DNA from 3 places in the Heyndrickxia sp. FSL W8-0496 genome. Region 2 is predicted to be linked to each of the others. Evidence: predicted binding sites of a transcription regulator. Region 2 holds the regulator's gene; each other region holds the start of a gene.
What was found. The regulator Rex, encoded in region 2, represses fermentation and respiration genes when NADH is low (regulators of the CRP and FNR family bind a similar motif). The targets are predictions, from matches to a motif close to TTGTGAAATATTTCACAA.
Positions count from the first base shown of each region.

Region 1: a site for Rex is predicted at 2,568-2,585, ahead of NST63_RS11395 (nitrate/nitrite transporter). Genes of this name have one in related genera too.
Region 3: a site for Rex is predicted at 2,199-2,216, ahead of NST63_RS26210 (L-lactate dehydrogenase). Genes of this name have one in related genera too.

Region 1 covers NZ_JBBOXX010000001.1:2,254,836-2,259,085, forward strand. The annotation lists gene NST63_RS11385 (nitrate reductase subunit alpha) at 1-1,523, opposite strand, end outside; gene NST63_RS11390 (Crp/Fnr family transcriptional regulator) at 1,677-2,378, opposite strand; gene NST63_RS11395 (nitrate/nitrite transporter) at 2,654-4,153, shown strand.
Region 2 covers NZ_JBBOXX010000001.1:4,849,404-4,853,653, forward strand. The annotation lists gene NST63_RS24585 (YdiK family protein) at 1-100, shown strand, start outside; gene tatC (twin-arginine translocase subunit TatC) at 213-968, opposite strand; gene tatA (twin-arginine translocase TatA/TatE family subunit) at 1,063-1,251, opposite strand; gene NST63_RS24600 (redox-sensing transcriptional repressor Rex) at 1,317-1,976, opposite strand; gene moaC (cyclic pyranopterin monophosphate synthase MoaC) at 2,055-2,546, opposite strand; gene NST63_RS24610 (ABC-F family ATP-binding cassette domain-containing protein) at 2,673-4,250, shown strand, end outside.
Region 3 covers NZ_JBBOXX010000001.1:5,190,647-5,194,896, forward strand. The annotation lists partial or broken gene NST63_RS26205 (isocitrate lyase/PEP mutase family protein) at 1-658, opposite strand, end outside; gene NST63_RS26210 (L-lactate dehydrogenase) at 1,076-2,026, opposite strand; gene NST63_RS26215 (glucose 1-dehydrogenase) at 2,452-3,186, opposite strand; gene NST63_RS26220 (TetR/AcrR family transcriptional regulator) at 3,385-3,969, shown strand; gene NST63_RS26225 (VOC family protein) at 4,224-4,250, opposite strand, start outside.

The DNA.
Region 1 (4,250 bases), 2.6 Mb from region 2:
TGCTCACTTTTCACACCAGTAATCTTTTCTTGCCATTTTGGAGTAAAGGGCACATCATCATCGTAACTTTTTGCAACCATCCCACCAATTCCTCGGTCGATTCCATAGTTAGCCAGCATTAAATCATAGACAGTGGTGTAATAAATGATTTCTCCGTCATGCTTTATCTTTTGAATGGGGACGACGCGCTCCATAGCATTTGTGTCACCTTCACCAAAGTAAGGGATAAATAACTTTACACATTTTTCTTCTATACCAAGTAATGAAAGTCTAGGATCGATCACTTCATTGGAATCCTCATCCTGTAGGTGTAAATTCCATTTTCTGTTGTTTTCCCAGCGAGAACCCATTGTGCCATTTGGAACAGCAATTTTTTGTGACCTATCATTCATGAGAACAGGCTTCCATTCACCATTTTTAGTGGATCTGCCAATATCGTTGGCATTTAAAAATCGGTCGGCAATATACCCCTCATCTTGTTTCTTTAATGTTACGAGAAAAGGAAAGTCTGTGTATTTCTTCACATAATTAGAGAAATAATTTACTTGATTTTGCACATAGAATTCATTCAAGATGACATGGCCCATAGCCATAGCAACAGCACCATCAGTACCTTGTTTCACACTTAACCAATCATCCGCAAATTTGGTTGATTCAGCATAGTCAGGACTCAAAGAAATTACTTTTGCCCCACGGTACCGTGCTTCCGCTAGAAAATGAGCATCAGGAGTGCGAGTTAAAGGAATATTTGAACCCCATGTAATAATGTAGCTTGAATTATACCAATCACTGCTTTCTGGTACATCCGTTTGATCACCCCAAATTTGTGGGGACGCAGGCGGCAAATCTGCATACCAATCATAAAAGCTCAACATTGGGGCACCCATCAGATGCATGAACCTTGATCCTCCAGCGTAACTAAGCATAGACATGGCTGGAATTGGAGAGAAGCCAATATTGCGATCAGGTCCATATTTTATAACCGTATAGAGAAGGGAGGCAGCGACAAGCATGGATGCTTCTTCCCAGTCTGCTCGCATAAATCCACCTTTTCCTCTAGCTTCTTTATATTGCTTCGCTTTTTCTTTATCCTCAATGATACTTTTCCATGCTTCAAGAGGGTTGGAATGTGCTTGAAGCGCTTCACGCCACATGAGTAATAAAACTCCTCGGATGTAAGGGTATTTCACTCGTAATGGGCTATATATATACCATGAGAAGCTGGCACCACGTGGACAGCCTCGTGGTTCAAAGTCAGGCATATCTGGTCCTGTAGTAGGGTAATTTAAATTTTGACCTTCCCATGTAACGATTCCATCTTTAACAAAAATGTTCCAGCTACATGAGCCAGTACAGTTCACACCGTGAGTGGATCTAATGACCTTGTCATATTGCCATCTTCTCCTATAAACTTCCTCCCATTCACGATTTCCTTCGCGAACTTCACTATGATTATCATTCAGTTTTTCGGTGGGAGAAAAGTAGCGTAACCGATTAGTTAATGGTGATCTTTTTCGTGGCATTTGCTTCACTCCTTATGTGAAATAATGTATTGATACCTACACTATAAACATTGAAATGTGATGAAGTTGTGAAGTTCATCACACTTCACGAAAAAGACATATACAATTTCAAACAAAAAAAAAGCATGAAATTCATGCTTTAACACCTAATGATTATTCAATATTGCAATAGATAGCTGGACAGTCTTCACAACAAATTTCATCTTTTAAATACTGTAAATTATGTATCGTAATTTTTCCTTTATTCGTTGATAAGATCCCGTCTTTTTTTAATTCGCTTAATGCACGATTGACACTTTCTCGAGAGGTACCACAGAAGTTTGCCAGTTCCTGATTTGTAATAGGTAAATCAATGAGAATTCCATTGCGCTGTTGTACGCCATAACTGTTAGTCATTCGAATTAAAGTAGAAAACAAAGCACCTTTTTTACCATGAAGAATAAGATCTCGAAATTTTGTCTGTGTTTTCCGATATTGATCACTCATCCATTTCATAAATTCAAAGGCAAGTGAGCTATTTTTAAACAGTTCATCCTCTAATATATCTTTTCTGATGAGAGCTACTTCGCCATCCTCAATTACCTTAGCAGTTAATAGGTATCTTGAAGAATAAGAAAAAAGAATCGCTTCACCTACAATATCATCCTGACTACATATTCTAAAGGTTAATTCTTGCCCGTCTGAAGTAATCTTACTTATTTGAACCTTTCCGGAGATGATGATATAGAGACCTTCTGCTGTCATTCCTTCTTGAAATAAATAATTTCCCTTCGTTATTTTTATCGTTTTTTCCGAAAACTTGATTAATTCATTTATTTTAATGGAATGTGTAGGTTTAATTGGTTTTTGTTCTATTTTCAACCGTATCACCCTTTTAAATTGTGTTGTGTTACCTATAACTTACTCTTTAAGCATAAAAAAGTATAGGTCTAATCAAGGATAAATTTTGAAAAAAGTATTTTTTTATTATAGTTAATAATTGGAAAATTGCATTAAATAACTGCTGTACTTAAAAAATACAAAAATATGAAAAAAATAATCTTTATGTGAAAAACATCACATCTTAATAGATTTCATTTTTTTATGATGAATACATGCAATGGAAAAAAATATAGAAAGGGGTACTCTTTATGCATTCCGGAAAAAAACAATTACCACTTCAGACATTGAGTTTAATTATGGGCTTTATGATATGGGTTATCTTATCTTCTTTAATGTCGTTTATTAAAATGGATATTGCTTTAACAGATAACCAGATTGCCCTTGTAACGGCAGTTCCAGTTATTTTAGGATCATTATTAAGAATTCCCATTGGATTTTGGACAAATCGTTTTGGTTCACGAGCATTATTTACTACAAGCTTTATTCTTCTTATCATACCAGCCGTTTATATAAGCTATGCAAATAGTTTTTTAGATTTAATTATTGGAGGATTATTTATTGGGATTGGTGGAGCTGTGTTTTCGGTTGGAGTTACATCATTGCCTAAATATTTCCCCAAGGAAAGACACGGATTTGTTAATGGAATATATGGAGCGGGAAATATTGGAACAGCAATTACTACATTTTTAGCACCAGTACTTGCTATTAAATTTGGTTGGCAAACTACCGTTCAATTGTACATTATTTTACTTCTATTATTTGCCGTACTTAATTTTATCTTTGGGGATAAAAAAGAAAAAAGAATGAAAGTATCTTTCAGTGAACAGTTTAGAAAAGTATATGACAATCAAAAGCTTTGGTTTTTAAGTTTGTTTTACTTTTTAACTTTTGGATCTTTTGTAGCATTCACGATTTATTTACCGAACTTTTTAGTAGGGCATTTCGGATTAGATAAGGTAGATGCTGGATTTAGAACTGCCGGCTTTATTGCGATTGCAACATTTTTACGGCCAGTAGGAGGATGGTTAGGAGATAAATTTAATTCCTTTAAAATATTAATATGTGTATTTGCGGGATTAACTGTAGCAGGGTTATTATTAGCCTTTACACCTACACTAACACTGTATTCTATTGGGTGTATCGTGATAGCCATTGGAGCAGGGATAGGAAATGGTACCATCTTCAAACTCGTTCCTCTTTATTTTTCTGAACAAGCGGGGATCGTCAATGGTGTCGTTTCCGCAATGGGGGGGTTAGGTGGTTTCTTTCCACCATTAATTCTTTCTTTCTTATTTAATATGACTGGAAATTATTCAATTGGATTTATGGCGCTGTCACAAGTCGCCCTTGCTTGTCTTATAATTGTCGTTTGGATGTATCATCAAGAAAAGCTTGAATTATCACAAAATATTGTTGATCATACCATTGAAGGAGTAATGGTAACAGATTTACAGGGGACTATCACAAGAGTAAATCCTGCCTTTACTATGGTAACAGGATATACGATGGGTGAGGTTATAGGAAAAACACCAAAAATTATTCAATCAGGAAAACATGATAAAAAATTTTATGAAAAGATGTGGGTATCTATTAAAACAAATGGTTATTGGAAAGGGGAGATTTGGAATAAAAGAAAAAATGGTGAAATATATTTAGAATGGTTGACAATTAGCCCTGTTCAAAATACAGCGGGTGAAACAAAATATTATGTGGGAATGTTTACTGAAATTAAACATCATAAAGCTTAAGTGGAGGCCAATGTGCCTCCCTGTCATTTTTTAAGAAATATATTATTTTTTTAAAAGATTTCATTTTTAAAACTGTTAATATATAAGTAGGATGAAC
Region 2 (4,250 bases):
TTTTGCGTATATGCTTATCTTTTTAGCAACCATTGATTATGGCTCTGGATTTCGACTAATCACCTTGCACTTTAAGCTAAAAAGCCAACAGAAAAAATAAAAAGCAGGTGAAATGATCACTGCTCGCTAATTGTTAATGTATGCAGTTAGGATTTTACAAGAGTAATTAAAAAAGAGATGTTCATAAGTATCAAACTTAAGAACATCTCTTTTTATTCAGAATCTCTTTCAAGTTCATATCGCAATTCAGCCGCTTTTGATTTACGGTAGCCTATTTTTGAAAGCCAAATACTAATTTCATATAAAATCATTAAAGGTATTGCTACAATAATTTGTGACATTACATCCGGTGGAGTAATAAAGGCAGCAAGAACGATTAATAAGAAGTAGGCATATTTTCGTATCTTTGCTAAAAACATCGGTGTAATTATACCTAAACGTGTTAAAAATAAAATAATAATCGGCAGTTCAAATAAAAGCCCGAAAGGTAGCGTAATCTGAAATAAGAACGAGAAATATTCATTTATACCGATAACTGGGTTTATATTCATTTGTGATGAAAGCTGCATCATAAATTTTAAGATAAGCGGAAATAAAATAAAATATGAAAAAGCTATTCCACCTAAGAACAACAGCACCGCTGCGGGAATATAGCTTAATGTAACTTTTCGCTCCTTCTCATACAAACCAGGACTAATAAACGCCCATAACTGATAGAGAATGACAGGCAAAATAATTACCAGCGCCAAGTATAATGTCATCTCCATAAAAACTTTAAATGGATCAGTTAATCGGAAAGCATTCATCGTTATTTCTTTTGCTAAATCTGATTCCTGAAGATAGCGTATGAGTGGTTGTGATAGAAAAAAGCTCACTATTACAGCCAAGATAAAGAAAACGACTATAACAAACAGTCGTTTCCTTAACTCAGATATATGTTCAAAAATCGTCATGTCTTTTTGACTCATATAATTTCATCCTAACATTTACTTAGACTCTTTCCTTACTATCATTTCTGTTGTAATGAAAAGATGCCAAAACCTAGTATTAAGAAAACGAGATTTATTTTACTTGATCTTTACTTTCTGTTTTTGGCTTATCTTCTTCTTCATCTGCTAAGCCTTTTGTAGCATTTTTAAATTCTTTTAATGTATCCCCTGCAGCTCTGCCTAATTGGGGTAATTTTTTTGGTCCGAAAACTAGTAAGGCTATAATGACAATGAGAATAATACTCCCAATTCCTGGTCCCATCAAGCCCACCTCCTCTTAGTATCATCATAAAGCAATTCGTGACGAGAATCCATTATTAATTATAGTTAGTCTTGTGAATTTTCCGTGTCATTTGGATAGTGCTTTAAAAAGTAAACTAATGATTGCAACTCAACAGCTAGATCTATATGGTGCACCCGAATTGATGAAGGTACATTTAGTCTAGCCGGTGTAAAATTTAATATACCTTTTACATTGGATTTAGTTACTTCATCAGTAACCCCTTGAGCAACCTCTGCTGGTATAGTAAGTATAACGACACTGATGTCTTCCTCGATCAAACGTGGAACAAGTTCATCTAAATGATAGACAGGTACTTGTCCTACTTTTTTACCCACCTTATCAGAATCGACCTCAAATGCAATTTCTATTTTTGTATTATTATTCTTCATAAAGTTATAATTTAAAAAAGCAGTACCTAAATTACCCACGCCAATTAACGCTACTTTTGTTACTTCATCCTGATCTAATGTTTTCCTAAAAAACGACAATAAATAATTTACATTATAGCCATATCCTTTTTTTCCAAGAGCCCCAAAGTAGGAAAAATCTCTGCGGATCGTTGCGGAATCTACTTTTACCGCTTCACTTAATTCTGCAGATGATACACGCTGTTTACCGGATGAATGTAAATTTTTCAGAAATCGATAATAAAGTGGCAATCTTTTTGCCGTTGCTTGAGGTATCTTTATTTGCTCTTCATTCATACGCACTCCCCCATAAGTCTCTAGTACATAAGCGAAAAGGAAATATCATGTAAATTTACCGTTCACTTGCTCAGTGTTTCACCTATTCCTTTGAAAATCAGCGCTTGATACACCACCAGTTTTCTCTACTAAAAATGTTGGTCCAATGACAATTCCTTTGTCTACCGCCTTACACATATCATATACCGTTAGAGCTGATACGGATGCTGCTGTCAATGCTTCCATCTCAACACCGGTATTTCCTTTTGTCTTAACAGTGGCATTGATCTTTAGGATATATTGAAGTTCATTTTTCTGTTCCCAAGCGAACTCAATGTTTACTCCATTTATTAGTATCGGATGGCACATTGGAATTAAATCCGATGTTTTTTTTGCAGCCATAATTCCAGCTACCTGAGCAACCGCTAAAACATCACCTTTTTTCATTTTATTATCATGAATTAAATGATATAATTCATGGCTTAATTCTACACTCGATGTAGCAAAAGCGGTTCGAATAGTTTCAGGCTTAGCACTTACATCAACCATCTTCGCTCGACCTTGTTCATTAAAATGTGTAAGCTTGGACATTTTCAAACACCTCTCTCTTCATCATACACTATTTTATAGGTATTGTCCCTCATCTAATTAATGTGTTTCATTGCCGAAACACTCGTCAATAAGTTAAACTACCTATATAGATGAGGTGAAAAAACTATGATTTTATTACAAGTTCAACAACTAACAAAACATTTTGGTGCTGAACTTATTTTATCGAATATAAAGCTAGAAATTCAAACGAGAGATCGTATTGCTCTTGTTGGACGAAACGGTGCGGGTAAGTCCACCTTATTAAAAATTATTTCTGGTCAACTATCTCTTGATTCTGGAGAGATCATGAAACCAAAAGATGTTTCAATCGGATATCTTGCTCAAAATACAGGTTTGGAATCATCATTATCAATATGGGATGAAATGTTAACTGTTTTTAAAGATTTGCAAAAAATGGAGACTCAATTAAGAGAACTGGAACAAAAAATCGCTGATCCTACCTACTATGAAAACCCTGATCTCCATCAAAAAATACTATCTGAATATGATCGTTTACAGGTTAAATTTAAAGATTCTGGTGGTTATCAATACGAAGCAGATATTCGTTCTGTGCTTCATGGTTTACGCTTTGATACTTTTGACTATTCGACAATGATTGAAACACTAAGTGGTGGTCAAAAAACTCGTCTAGCACTTGCCAAGCTACTTTTAACGAAACCTGATGTATTGATTTTGGACGAGCCTACAAACCATTTGGATATTGATACACTCTCTTGGTTAGAACAGTATCTACAAGGATATGACGGTGCCATTCTAATTGTTTCTCATGATCGTTATTTCTTAGATAAAGTAGTTAATCAAGTCTATGAACTCTCACGCCATTCTATACAAAAATTTCACGGTAATTACAGTCAATACTTAGTTCAAAAAGCAGAACAGTATGAGCGTGATTTCAAACAATATGAAAAACAACAAGAAGAAGTTGCGAAACTTCAAGATTTTATACAACGAAATCTAGCAAGAGCATCTACAACTAAAAGAGCTCAAAGTAGAAGAAAACAGCTTGAAAAGATGACAATACTGGATAAACCTCTCGGTGATGAAAAATCAGCTAATTTCACATTTGACATCGAACGACAAAGTGGAAATGAGGTATTAAACCTGGTAAACGGTGTAATTGGTTATGAAGACAACATTATCGCTAAAGGGATCCAGCTTGCAATCAAAAAAGGCGATAGTATTGCATTAGTTGGTCCTAACGGTGTCGGGAAATCAACTCTTCTAAAAAGTATCATTAAAAAACTAACGCTATTATCGGGGAATATTTCTTATGGTTCCAATGTAACAATTGGTTATTATGATCAGGAACAAGCGAATCTGACATCCAATAAAACAGTGTTAAATGAACTTTGGGATGACTATCCATTGAAAGATGAAAAAGAAATACGTACTGTATTAGGCAACTTTTTATTTACAGGAGACGATGTACTTAAAACGGTTTCCAGCTTAAGTGGTGGAGAAAAAGCTAGACTTGCATTATCCAAGCTTTTAATGCAAAGAGCAAACTTCCTCATTCTTGATGAACCGACCAACCATCTGGATTTAGATAGTAAAGAAGTACTCGAAAATGCCTTAATTGATTACCCTGGAACCATCCTATTCGTATCTCATGACCGCTATTTTATTAACAGATTAGCAACCAAAGTGATTGAGCTTTCTAAGGAAGGTACAACAGAGTTTCTT
Region 3 (4,250 bases), 340 kb from region 2:
ACTCCTAATTCCTGAAGCTGATAACAATTTGTTAGTCCTGGTAAAGATAAGACATTCAGTGGAGCATTGACATTCATAGTGATTTCTTTAATCTCTGAATGCTCTTTCAAGCCTGGAACAAAGATCCCACTTGCGCCACTATCAACGTATGCCTGTGCTCGTTCTATTGTTTCCATTAAAGGTTTTCCTTTTGGAAGTAAGTATCTGTTCTAGCATTAATATAAAAATCCTTATAACCATGATGGTCTAACGCGATTCTTATTTTCTCCAGAAGATTACAGTGCAATGAAATCTCTTTTAAGCCATTTGACTTTTTTAATGAATCCTCAATATTGATACCTACTACCCCTACATCTGCGGTCCTTAAAACATGATGAATAATCTTGCTAGGATCTTCGCTATAGCCCGCCTCAATATCCGCAGATACAGGAATTTTCACATTATCTACTATCGTTTTAATGATCCCTAAATGCCTTTCAAAATCAATTAATTCACCATCTCGTAATCCTAGTGAATTTGCAATTCCCCAACTAGTCGTTCCAATGGCTTTGAAACCTGCTTTTTCAAGTGATAAGGCTGAAAGTAAATCCCAGGCATTTCCTAAAAATAATAATTCCTTTGAAGAATGTAACTCATTGAATTCCTGTATCTTGTTCATTATATTTTCCTCCTAATCGTTGCTGGATTCATTTTAACAAGTAACGTATCTCCAATTCGTCCTCATTCTTGCTCTTATGGTCTGGATATAAAACAAGGCTGGTTTTGTGTCGTTCGTTGCATTTGTAAAGCCCTTACTAACGACTTCTACCCGATATAAACGATTCACCGTATCTATGGAGGGTTTACAGCCTTTATCTCAGTGGGATAGTTTAATTTCATCCAACTTTCACCAACCAAAACTTTACCTAAATAACAGCAATGTTTGAGAAAAGAGCCTAAAATAAAACAAAAAGTGAAGCTATACAGTGCTTCACTTGCAAAGTCTAATTTCACCATTTTTTAGATTAAATCTTATTGGAGAAAACTCATTTATTCTTGCAGAAAGTTCTTTAATGAAAATGATCTATACTTTATTTCATTCAATCACAGGCTGCATGGTTTCTTTTAACACAGAAACAGAATGATTAAATTGTTCTGTTTCCTTTTCATTTAGTTCAATCTCAACTACTTCGCGAATGCCGGAACGGTTAATGACAGCGGGAACTCCAATATATACATCACTTTGTCCATATTCTCCGTTAAGATAAGCGGATACTGTCAAAATGCTGTTTTCATTATTAAGGATGGCTTTTGTAATCCGAACGAGAGACATTCCTATCCCATAGTATGTTGCCCCTTTTCTCTCAATGATCTGATAGGCCGCATCACGGACATTTACAAAGATTTCATCTAAACATTCTTTTTTTAAATCTCCCTTACGCTTCAATACAGCATTGAGATGCTCAATTCCGATCATTGCATGGCTCCAAATTGGAAGCTCAGTATCTCCATGTTCACCGATAATGGCTGCATGAACATTTCTTGTATCTACATTGAAATACTTTCCTAGCGCAGATCTTAGACGCGCGGAGTCTAATACTGTCCCAGAACCAATTACACGTTCCTTTGGTAGACACGATTCTTTCCAAGTCACATAGGTTAAAATATCCACTGGATTTGTTGCAACTAAGAATATCCCATTAAATCGACTTTCCATAATGCTTTTTACAATTTGCTTAAATATTTTCGTATTTTTTTCGACTAATTGCAAACGAGTTTCCCCTGGCTTTTGCGCCAGTCCAGCAGTGATAACAACTAGGTCGGCAGTCGCACAATCTTGATAAGAACCACTCCATACACGTATAGGTGAGGGTGCGAAAGGCATTCCATGATTAAGATCCATCGCTTCACCTTCAGCTTTTGCTTCATTAACATCGATTAAGACTAGCTCCTCCGCCACGCCCTGGTTAATAAGAGAATAGGCATAACTACAACCTACAGCACCTGTTCCAACTAATACAATACGATTTACTTTTTCTTTATTCACAAAATAGATCCCCCTTCAGATTCTATAAAATTAAAGATTAGCCAGATGATTATTCTAATTTCAATCAATCTAAATAGTCTAATCCTAGAATTGCCAGGATTAAATTAATTTATGAAAAGGGAAAGATTAACTAATAAATATATATAGTAAAAAACACAAATGGCCGACCATGTTGTGAAGTATTTCACAAATCAATTTAAAAAAATATAGTTTACTTGAATGCTTGTTTTCTACTTTTTTTAACATGGTTAGTTTAACACATAATATGTGAAGTGTTTCACAATATTTATGAAGAAACGATGAACCCTATTTTTTTATGCTGGTTATTACTCTATCAAAACATAACAAATTGGAATAAGAAGGAAGTGTTTAATAGAATAAAGCCGCGCTAGTTTACGACTTTATTCTATTAAATCTAATTACATTTACATTGCAGTGATGCCGCCATCTACAATAAATTCAGCACCAGTTGAGTAGCTTGATTCATCAGAAGCTAAGTAAAGCACAAGATTTGTTACTTCTTCTGGTTGCGCAACTCGTTTTAAAGGAATATGTTTAGCAAATTCCTCTACAGCTGCTTTTGTATCCTCTTGCACAACCATAGGTGTGGCGATAACACCAGGATGTACCGAGTTAACACGGATGCCATAATGTGAGCATTCCATTGCAGCCGCTTTTGTCATACCACGAACAGCAAATTTAGTATCTGTGTACCCAACAGCACCCCCAACAATACCATTGATTGAAGAGATGTTAACAATTGAACCGCCACCAACTTTTTGCATAGATGGAATAACATTTTTCATTCCTAAAAAGACAGATACTTGGTTAATATCCACGATGCGACGGTATTCTTCCTCTGTCGTATCAAGTATAGATTTCGCCATTGTAATACCGGCGTTATTTACTAAGACGTTGACTGGTCCAAATTTTTCTTCAGCCTTCGCAACAACAGCTGCCCAATCTTCTGCACTAGTAACATTTTGTTTTACAAATAAAACATTTTCACCTAATTCACTGGCTAAAGCGGTACCTTTTTCTTCATTTAAATCTGTTATAACAACTTTTGCACCTTCTGCCACAAAGCGTCTTGCGTGAGATGCTCCCATACCTTGGGCAGCACCTGTAATAATTGCTACTTTACCTTCTAAACGAGTCATTAGTAACTCCTCCTTTTCAGTACGAAACTGAATATCCTCATCAATAGAAAAATGATTAAAGTTAAACTACAACTGTAAAATAACAAAATTCTATATAAAAGTCAAAGAAGGAGATTTGCTAATCTGCTAAAAGTGTTCTTTCTTATTTCGTGTTATACTTTTGAAAAGAATGTACGTTGCAAGGTGGTAGGAAAATAAGTGGCAAATGAAGATCGTCGTATTTTAAGAACACGAAAAAACTTAAAGAAAGCAATGTTGGAGCTATTAAAGGAAGAGGAATTTAAGGAAATTTCTATTACTAAAATTGCAGAAGTTGCTCACTGCAATAGGGTTACATTTTATTCCCATTATGAGAATAGTACGCAGCTTCTAGCAGATATTTTTCATGATTATTTAGATGAGCTAGCACAGTACTATAAAGAAAGTTTTAAAGGGAAAAAGACATTCTCTTTAGCAGACTCCACCCAAAGTATTCCAATCTTTGAATTTGTATTTAATAACCAATTTGTGTTTTCTCTCATGTTAATGGGAGAAGTAATCCCAGGTTCACAAAATATTTTTTGCGAAACTATTTCGGCTATTAGCCGCAGCGATTTAGAATTGAAAGATGGTGTATGGTTCGATATAGAAGCAGTCAACTATTATGAAACCTATGCCTTTTTAGGTTTGTTTATCTACTGGATTAAAGAAGGGTTTAAAAGTTCTCCTGAGGAAATGGCAAAAAGATTATCATACCTATACACAACAACATTAGGTGAAATCATCGTTAAAAATAAAGAGTGAGTATCTATCGCCAGTACATTTTTGTCAGAAAAGCAATCAAATCAATTGTGATTGACTTTGCGGTTTTTAGCATCGTAATCAACTGGAGAAACATACTTATGTGAAATTAAAGAAGAAGCTAACAACCTATCATATAAGATTGTTAGCTTCTACATCATGGATTATCTACTGACTTTATCTAAGTAAATTATCTTATTCAGCGATTTACTCTACTAATTGTTAAATAATATTAAAAGATAATTATATAATGATTTCTACCAGTGTACTTGAAGTTTATTACC